DNA from 3 places in the Paenarthrobacter sp. NPDC056912 genome. Region 1 is predicted to be linked to each of the others. Evidence: riboswitches for the same ligand, from Rfam matches in the RefSeq annotation. Region 1 holds a riboswitch; each other region holds the start of a gene.

The links. Region 1 has a riboswitch for S-adenosylmethionine ahead of ACFRJ9_RS18525 (aminotransferase class V-fold PLP-dependent enzyme). Riboswitches for the same ligand answer to the same signal wherever they lie in the genome.
Region 2: it holds a riboswitch for S-adenosylmethionine, as region 1 does, so the genes downstream of both, ACFRJ9_RS02345 (LLM class flavin-dependent oxidoreductase) here and ACFRJ9_RS18525 (aminotransferase class V-fold PLP-dependent enzyme) in region 1, are expected to answer to the same signal.
Region 3: it holds a riboswitch for S-adenosylmethionine, as region 1 does, so the genes downstream of both, ACFRJ9_RS19505 (hypothetical protein) here and ACFRJ9_RS18525 (aminotransferase class V-fold PLP-dependent enzyme) in region 1, are expected to answer to the same signal.

Annotation. Positions count from the first base shown of each region.
Region 1 covers NZ_JBHUCD010000018.1:109,024-111,279, reverse strand. Annotated here, with positions in the region: gene hisN (histidinol-phosphatase) at 1-589, shown strand, start outside; SAM riboswitch class IV at 772-885, shown strand; gene ACFRJ9_RS18525 (aminotransferase class V-fold PLP-dependent enzyme) at 917-2,256, shown strand, end outside.
Region 2 covers NZ_JBHUCD010000002.1:78,701-80,956, reverse strand. Annotated here, with positions in the region: gene ACFRJ9_RS02350 (LLM class flavin-dependent oxidoreductase) at 1-1,086, opposite strand, end outside; SAM riboswitch class IV at 1,309-1,417, shown strand; gene ACFRJ9_RS02345 (LLM class flavin-dependent oxidoreductase) at 1,455-2,256, shown strand, end outside.
Region 3 covers NZ_JBHUCD010000020.1:83,095-85,350, forward strand. Annotated here, with positions in the region: gene ACFRJ9_RS19495 (VIT1/CCC1 transporter family protein) at 1-339, opposite strand, end outside; gene ACFRJ9_RS19500 (hypothetical protein) at 571-762, shown strand; gene ACFRJ9_RS19505 (hypothetical protein) at 759-1,058, opposite strand; SAM riboswitch class IV at 1,075-1,194, opposite strand; gene ACFRJ9_RS19510 (sodium:solute symporter) at 1,386-2,256, opposite strand, start outside.

The sequences.
Region 1 (2,256 bases):
CGGGAGCAGCGGGCACGGCTCGCGTCGCTGGATTATCGACCCCATCGATGGCACCAAGAACTTTGTCCGCGGGGTTCCGGTGTGGGCCACATTGATCGCCCTCGTGGACGAAGGAGAGCCCGTTGTGGGTGTGGTCAGCGCGCCCGCATTGGGCAAGCGCTGGTGGGCCGCCAAGGAAATGGGCGCCTACATGGGCCGTTCCCTGGCATCGGCCACCCGACTCAAAGTTTCCAATGTCTCGCGCCTGGCAGACGCCTCGATGTCCTACTCGAGCCTTTCGGGTTGGAAGGAGCGCGGCAACCTGGATGAATTCATGGGGCTCACCGAGGACATCTGGCGCACGCGCGCCTACGGTGACTTCTGGTCCTATTGCCTGGTGGCCGAGGGTGCCGTGGACATCGCCTGCGAGCCGGAGCTGAACCTCTATGACATGGCAGCGCTGGTCCCCATCGTTACGGAGGCAGGCGGTCGCTTCACGTCCCTGGAGGGCGAAGACGGCCCCTTCGGCGGCAATGCCCTGGCGACGAACTCCATCCTGCATTCCGAGGTCCTCAAGCGGCTCAACCCCGCCTTGGACGACCTCCTCTGATGTAATCCAGCCTGCACACTTCTGGACAGTTTTGGCGAATTTTCGACGGCGGGTGCCTCCTTTGGGAGGCACCCGCCGTCTTTTATTCGACGAAACGACTGCCCGCCATTCTCCGTAACAATGTGCTTAACAAAACCTGGCGGCTTTGGAGGGAGCGTCGGAGGTGCCCTAACCTCTTTACAGGTCACGAGTGCCAGCGCTAAACCCCGGTTTGCTGGCCGGCAACCCTCCATTCGCGGTGGGGTGCCCCGGGTGACGACCTGGCCGGTCCGGAACGGATACGGCAAGCGCGGATCCCCTGCGGGGGTCCCTCTTGAGTGAGGTCCCATGAGCACTGTCACGTTAAACTCAAACACCAGGCCGTCCTCCGCACAGGCAGCCGCCGCCTCGCGGCCGCTGGCCGCAGTCACTGGCGCGGAACTGCAGGCGCCCCTGATTCAGGGCGGCCACGTTCGCTATGCCAATCTCGACTACGGTGCTTCGGCACCTGCGTTGACCATTGTGTCGGCCTATCTGAACGAAGTTCTTCCGTACTACGCCAGCGTCCACCGCGGCGCCGGCTACGCGTCCCAGATCAGCACCTCGGTGTACGAGAACTCCCGAAACATCGTCCGGGAGTTCGTCGGCGGCAGGGCGGACGATTCCGTCATCTTCACCCGCAACACCACGGACTCCTTGAACCTGCTGGCCGGGTGCCTTCCCCAGGTCAACGGACAGAACACCGGCGAGGTCCTTTACCTGGATATTGAGCACCACGCCAACCTTCTTCCCTGGCAGGGTGTACCGCACCGCAGCGTCATTGCGGCCCCAACACTGGCGGCCACCTTGGAGAACCTTCGTGCGGAGCTCAGCGAGGGCGGCGTGTCGCTGCTCGCCATAACGGGCGCTTCCAACGTAACCGGCGAAATCCTGCCCATCGCACAGCTGGCGTCGTTGGCCCACGAATACGGGGCACGGATTGTGGTGGACGCGGCCCAGCTCGCTCCGCACCGCCGGATCAACATCGCCGAGGCCGACGTCGACTACGTTGTTTTCTCCGGCCACAAGCTCTATGCACCCTTCGGTGCAGGCGTTGTTGTTGGCCGGCCGGATTGGCTTGACGCAGGACCCCCCCACTTGGCCGGCGGCGGAGCCGTGCGTGAGGCCCGCCTGGACTCCGTCAGCTGGGCCACAGGACCGGCCCGCCACGAGGGCGGCTCCCCCAATGTTTTGGGCGCAGCCACGCTTGCCCGTGCCACCCAGGTTCTGGCAGGGCTGGATGAGGATGCGTGGCATGCCCACGAGGCCTCCATCCGCTCGTACCTTGTGGATGGACTGCGGGCGATCGACGGCGTCACCGTCCACCAGATCTTCAGCGATTCCGAGGACACCATTGGCGTGGTCAACTTCTCTGTTGAAGGTTTCGACGCTGGATTGGTCGCCGCATACCTGGCGGCCGAGCACGGAATCGGTCTCCGGGACGGCCGTTTCTGCGCCCACCCGCTCCTGAAGCGCCTCGGGCTCCCGTCCGGGTCCCTGCGCGCCAGCTTTGGCGTTGGTTCGAGGTTGGAGGACGCTACGAGGCTCCTTGCCGGTATCGAGGAACTCAAGCACACCGGGCTGGGCTGGGACTACGTGGTGGATGAAGGCCGCTGGGTCCCCGCCAACGATCATCGCACCTACCCGGA
Region 2 (2,256 bases), on a different contig from region 1:
GGTGGTGATAAGGAGCTCCTGGGCCCCCGTGGCTCGTTGCAATGTCCGCAACTTTTCACTGACCTGGTGGGGGTCTCCGACGAACCTTGTGTCCAGCCGGTCTTTGATGAGGTCCTCGGCTTCGGCATCCAACCGGAGCTCAAGGGCATCTTCCGGGGACGGGTAGGGAATGGCTCCGTGGCCGCTGCGGATCCCGTGGACCCATTGCGCGTACCCTCGGGAAAGCCGCTGCGCACGGTGCTCGTCGGGCGCTACCAGGACGTCGGCCGAAACGATCACGTGGGGTTCAGCCAATGCTGCGGAGGGCTTGAAGTGTGCCCGATATTCGGCCACGGAATCCAGCACGTTGGCCGGTGCCACGTGGTAGTTGGCCCCGAACGGAAGCCCGAGCTTGCCGGCGAGCCTTGCGCTGGGTCCGGCGGTGGAGCCGTGGATCCAGAACTGGGGCGACTGGCCCAGGGCAGGGGTTGCCGTGACTTCCTCACCGTGCCTGGTGCGGTATTCGCCCGTGAAGAAGCCGATGATGTCCTGAACGTCGTCTTCGAAGTTTTCAGTGTCACCAGGGAAGCGGCCAAGGAGCTCGCCCTGCAAACGGAACTTCCGCGGAAGCACTGCCCCGAAAATCGGACGCGGCGCCGGAACCAGCAGGCCGTCAACCACTCGGACAGCTGGATCCGCTTCCGGGATGCTGCCTGCCGCGGCCACGAATCCGGGCGCAGGTTCGCCGGGTGATTTGGGCGGGCCGGAGCGTCCGAAGCCCAGGTCCAGTCTGTCAGGGAACACTGCCGCGAGTGTTCCGATGCTTTCAGCGATCTGGAGCGCGCGATAGTTTCCCAGCAGCGTGGCGGCCGTGCCCACCCGGATCGTCTTGGTAGCGGAGGCCACCAGCCCGGCAAGGATATGCGGGGCTGAACCAGCAACACCGGTATTGAGGTGGTGTTCTGCGAGCCAGTAGCGGGAGTAGCCGGAGGCCTCGGCGGAAGCGGCAAGGGCCAGGGTGCTGCGCAATGCGTCACCGGGGGTTTGCCCGGCCGACACAGGGCTGAGGTCGAGGACGGACAAGGGGGTAACGGAGGGCTTCGGCATGGCACGACACTACGGAGGGCCGACGCGCCGCCAAAGCCGATCCGTCACCCCGCTCAACCCTGCTAAATCTGAGGAAATTCTGCGAAACGGACCGTCATACGTGCTCTTTGGCGGGGCGAAGATGACGATTTTCGCCGCCGCTTGACGCGCCATTTCCCGCGTTGACGCCCCGAGTCCAGCGGTTTGTACATTCCTTGGAGCCGCTCCTACATTCGACTCATAGGTCAAGAGTCAGCACGCCAAGGACCGGCTCGTGCTGCGGCAACCCTCAGGCATTAATGGCGGGGTGCTCCGGAAACAGACCTGGCCGCAATTGCGGCAAGTGAATGTCGTCCCGGCCGCTGAGCGGCGTAAAGAAAGAGATCACCATGCCTTCTAAACCCGAATTCCGTTCCCGAGTGGTTGCCGTGGAGCTCGACGGCGATGGAGCCCACCCGGCCGCATGGCGCAGGGCACAGCACGAGCCGCAGGCACTATTGGGGGGCCAGCGGATTCGTGAAACTGTTCAGGCTGCCGATATCGCGGGTTTCCACGTGGCAACGTTCCGGGACACCCGCGTGGTGGACCCCGGAAGCACCGGAATCGCGGGCCGGATCGATGCGATCCAGCGTGCGGCCTTCGCAGCACCCATCACCCGATCCATCGGGCTGGTCCCCGAGGCCGGCACGCTCTTCGCTGAGCCGTTTCATGTGGCAACCCAGTTGGCCAGCCTTGACTACTCCTCCCTGGGCAGGGCGGGGTGGTTGGTCAACGCGGAGAACCTCCAAGAGGAAGCCCGGGCAGTGGGTCGCACACCGTTGCCGGAAGGCGATGCGGCCTATGAAGCCGCGGACGTTGTCCAAGCCGGCCGTCTGCTCTGGGACTCGTGGGAAGACGACGCCGTGATCCGTGACGTCTCAACCGGCCGGTACCTGGACCGGAACAAGTTGCACTACGCGGACTTCGAGGGCGAACGCTTCTCCGTCAAGGGCCCGTCCATCATCCCGCGCCCCCTCCAAGGCCAACTGGTGGTGTTCGCGCCCGCTGAACTGATTCCCGCCGTCGAGGCCGACGTTGCCCTGGTATCCGCGGACACAGCGGACGCCCTTCCGGCAGCGGCCCAAGCCGCGGCCGCCGCCGGAGCACCACGGACCCTGGTGGAACTGGACGTCATCCTCGATTCACGGGGAC
Region 3 (2,256 bases), on a different contig from region 1:
AACGAATACTGATCCGAAGTGGCGGGCGAAGAAGCCCAGGAGCTGGCTGCGGATGGACGCGGCCTTGGGCATTCCCGCGTGCTCTCCCAGGAGCTTGAGCCAATGTGCCTCGTGGCGTCCTTCGGCTTCGGCCAGGGCCAAAAGGATCTGGCGCTCTTCGCCGTCGCGGCGCTGGGCGAGTTCGCGGTAGACGGCGGCCTCGGCGCGCTCGTCAGCCAAATATTGGCGCCAGCGCCGGATGTCCGAAGCCGTGGGCGGCGTTGTTTCCGCAGAGGGGTCTTGAGGGGTGGGATCCGGAGCGGGGCTCGACGAATCGGGGGATTCCTGGTGCTTCTGCACTTTTTCTCCTGTGCTGGGTGGGGTAGTTGCGGCCCCATTGCAGCCCCCACTGTACCGCTAATTGGCGGGGATTTTCGGCTGGTATTCCTTAGTTGGAATGTTCGGTGCACCGTAATTTCCGGCCCTTCTTGACCCCTTGCGGGCGCGGTGCTCAGATGGAAGAACAGGGGCGGGGCCCTCTCCCCGCAACCGGTTATTGGGCCGCTCGGCCCACGAGACGGAGGTTGCAGCATGAACACCACCGAATCACACGCCAATCACCCGCTCCGGGCAACCATTGAGTCGGACCCGGCCTATGACTACAGCGAAGACCAGGAAGTGGACGAGGCCTGGGTGGAGGAAGTAGACGCCCCCGAGGACGACGAACGCGTGGTCCCGCTCGATGACACCGAAGAGTTCCGCGGGGAGGACGAGGGCAGCTAGCCCTCGGCCCCGTTGCGGAGTTGGAAGTGCCGTTCGCTTCCTGCCCTTTGGCCGGGGGCGGCGACAGTCACTGTCAGGGTTCCGGACGCTTCACACCAGCGCGTTGAACGCACGGCCCGGGCCAGCGCCCGCTCGATCATGCGCGGTTCGGGATGCTGGAACCGGGCTGACCCGCCGTGCGTGGTGATGGTCACCGTTCCAAGGACAAGGTCGACGGCGGGAATCACCGCCACCGCGTGAGTGGCAGGCGGGAGGGGGATGCTTGAGGCAGGGGTGGTATCACCTTGGTACGGCAAGGGAATGCTCCTTGGGGGAGTGCTCTTGCCCGCTCGGTTGTCTCTGGTCCGGGACGGGCCGCTTCCTCATCCGAACCACCCGTGAACATGGGGTTGGTGCGTGGCCAGTCGGAGCTTGGCGCCACATCTCTTGAAGCTGGAATCACTTTACCGCACGTGTTTCTTGTTGTGGGGCCCGCTTTGCGTGGTTTCGGGCCGTTTGAACGCGCAAAGCAGGCCCCGCAACTCGCATTTGTCGGGCACAGAACAACGGCGGCGCTGCCCCGGAAAGGGGCGGCACCGCCGTCGAACTTTGCTCAGTATCCTGTTTGCTGCCGAAGGTTCCTGTTAGTTGGCCTTGTGGCTGCTGACGGGGTGTTCCTGAATCGGGAGCTCGTCAGAGACGGCCCCTGCCACGCGCTTGTCCCACGCGGCGCGGACCGCGGGGTCGGTGGGCGGTGTGAGGAGGGAAATCACCACGTAGGCCAGGAACGAGGCTGCCAGGCCGAAGTAGATCGGTTCGTTGGCGTAGACGCCGTCTGCGCTCGGAATGATTCCGGTGGCGAACATGACCAGCAGCGCCAGGGTCAGCACGGAACCAATCGCCATGGACCACGCCGCAGCGATGCCGGTTCCGCGCTTCCACACCAGGCCACCCAGAATGGCAACCAGGAGGCCGCCTACCAGGATGTCGTAGGCGATGGTGAGGGCAACCACCACGTCCTGCGCGGCCATGGAGATCAGGACCGCGACGATGCCAAGGCCAAGTACCCAGTAACGGTTTGCCCGGACGTCGTGCTCCGGGTTTTCTGTGTCATCGGTGTTGATGGTCTTGCCGAACCAGCTGGCAACGAACGGAACAACGTCCGCACGGGCCACCGTCGCAGCGGCGATCAGGGCGCCGGAAGCGGTGGACATCATGGCTGCGACAGCAGCGGCCATGACCAGGCCGCCGATGCCGATCGGCAGGATGTGGGTTGCTACCTCGGCATACACCACGTCCTTGCCGAGGTTGGCGACGTCGATATCGGGAAGCGCCACGCGGGCAGCCAAACCGATCAGGGCGCCGGCGATGCCGTAGAGGATGCAGTAGACACCGGCGGTGGCTCCACCCCAGCGGGCAACCGTGGGGGTCTTGGCGGTGAACACGCGCTGCCAGATGTCCTGGCCGATCAGCAGGCCGAGCGTATAGACCACGAAGTACGTGATGATCGTCTGG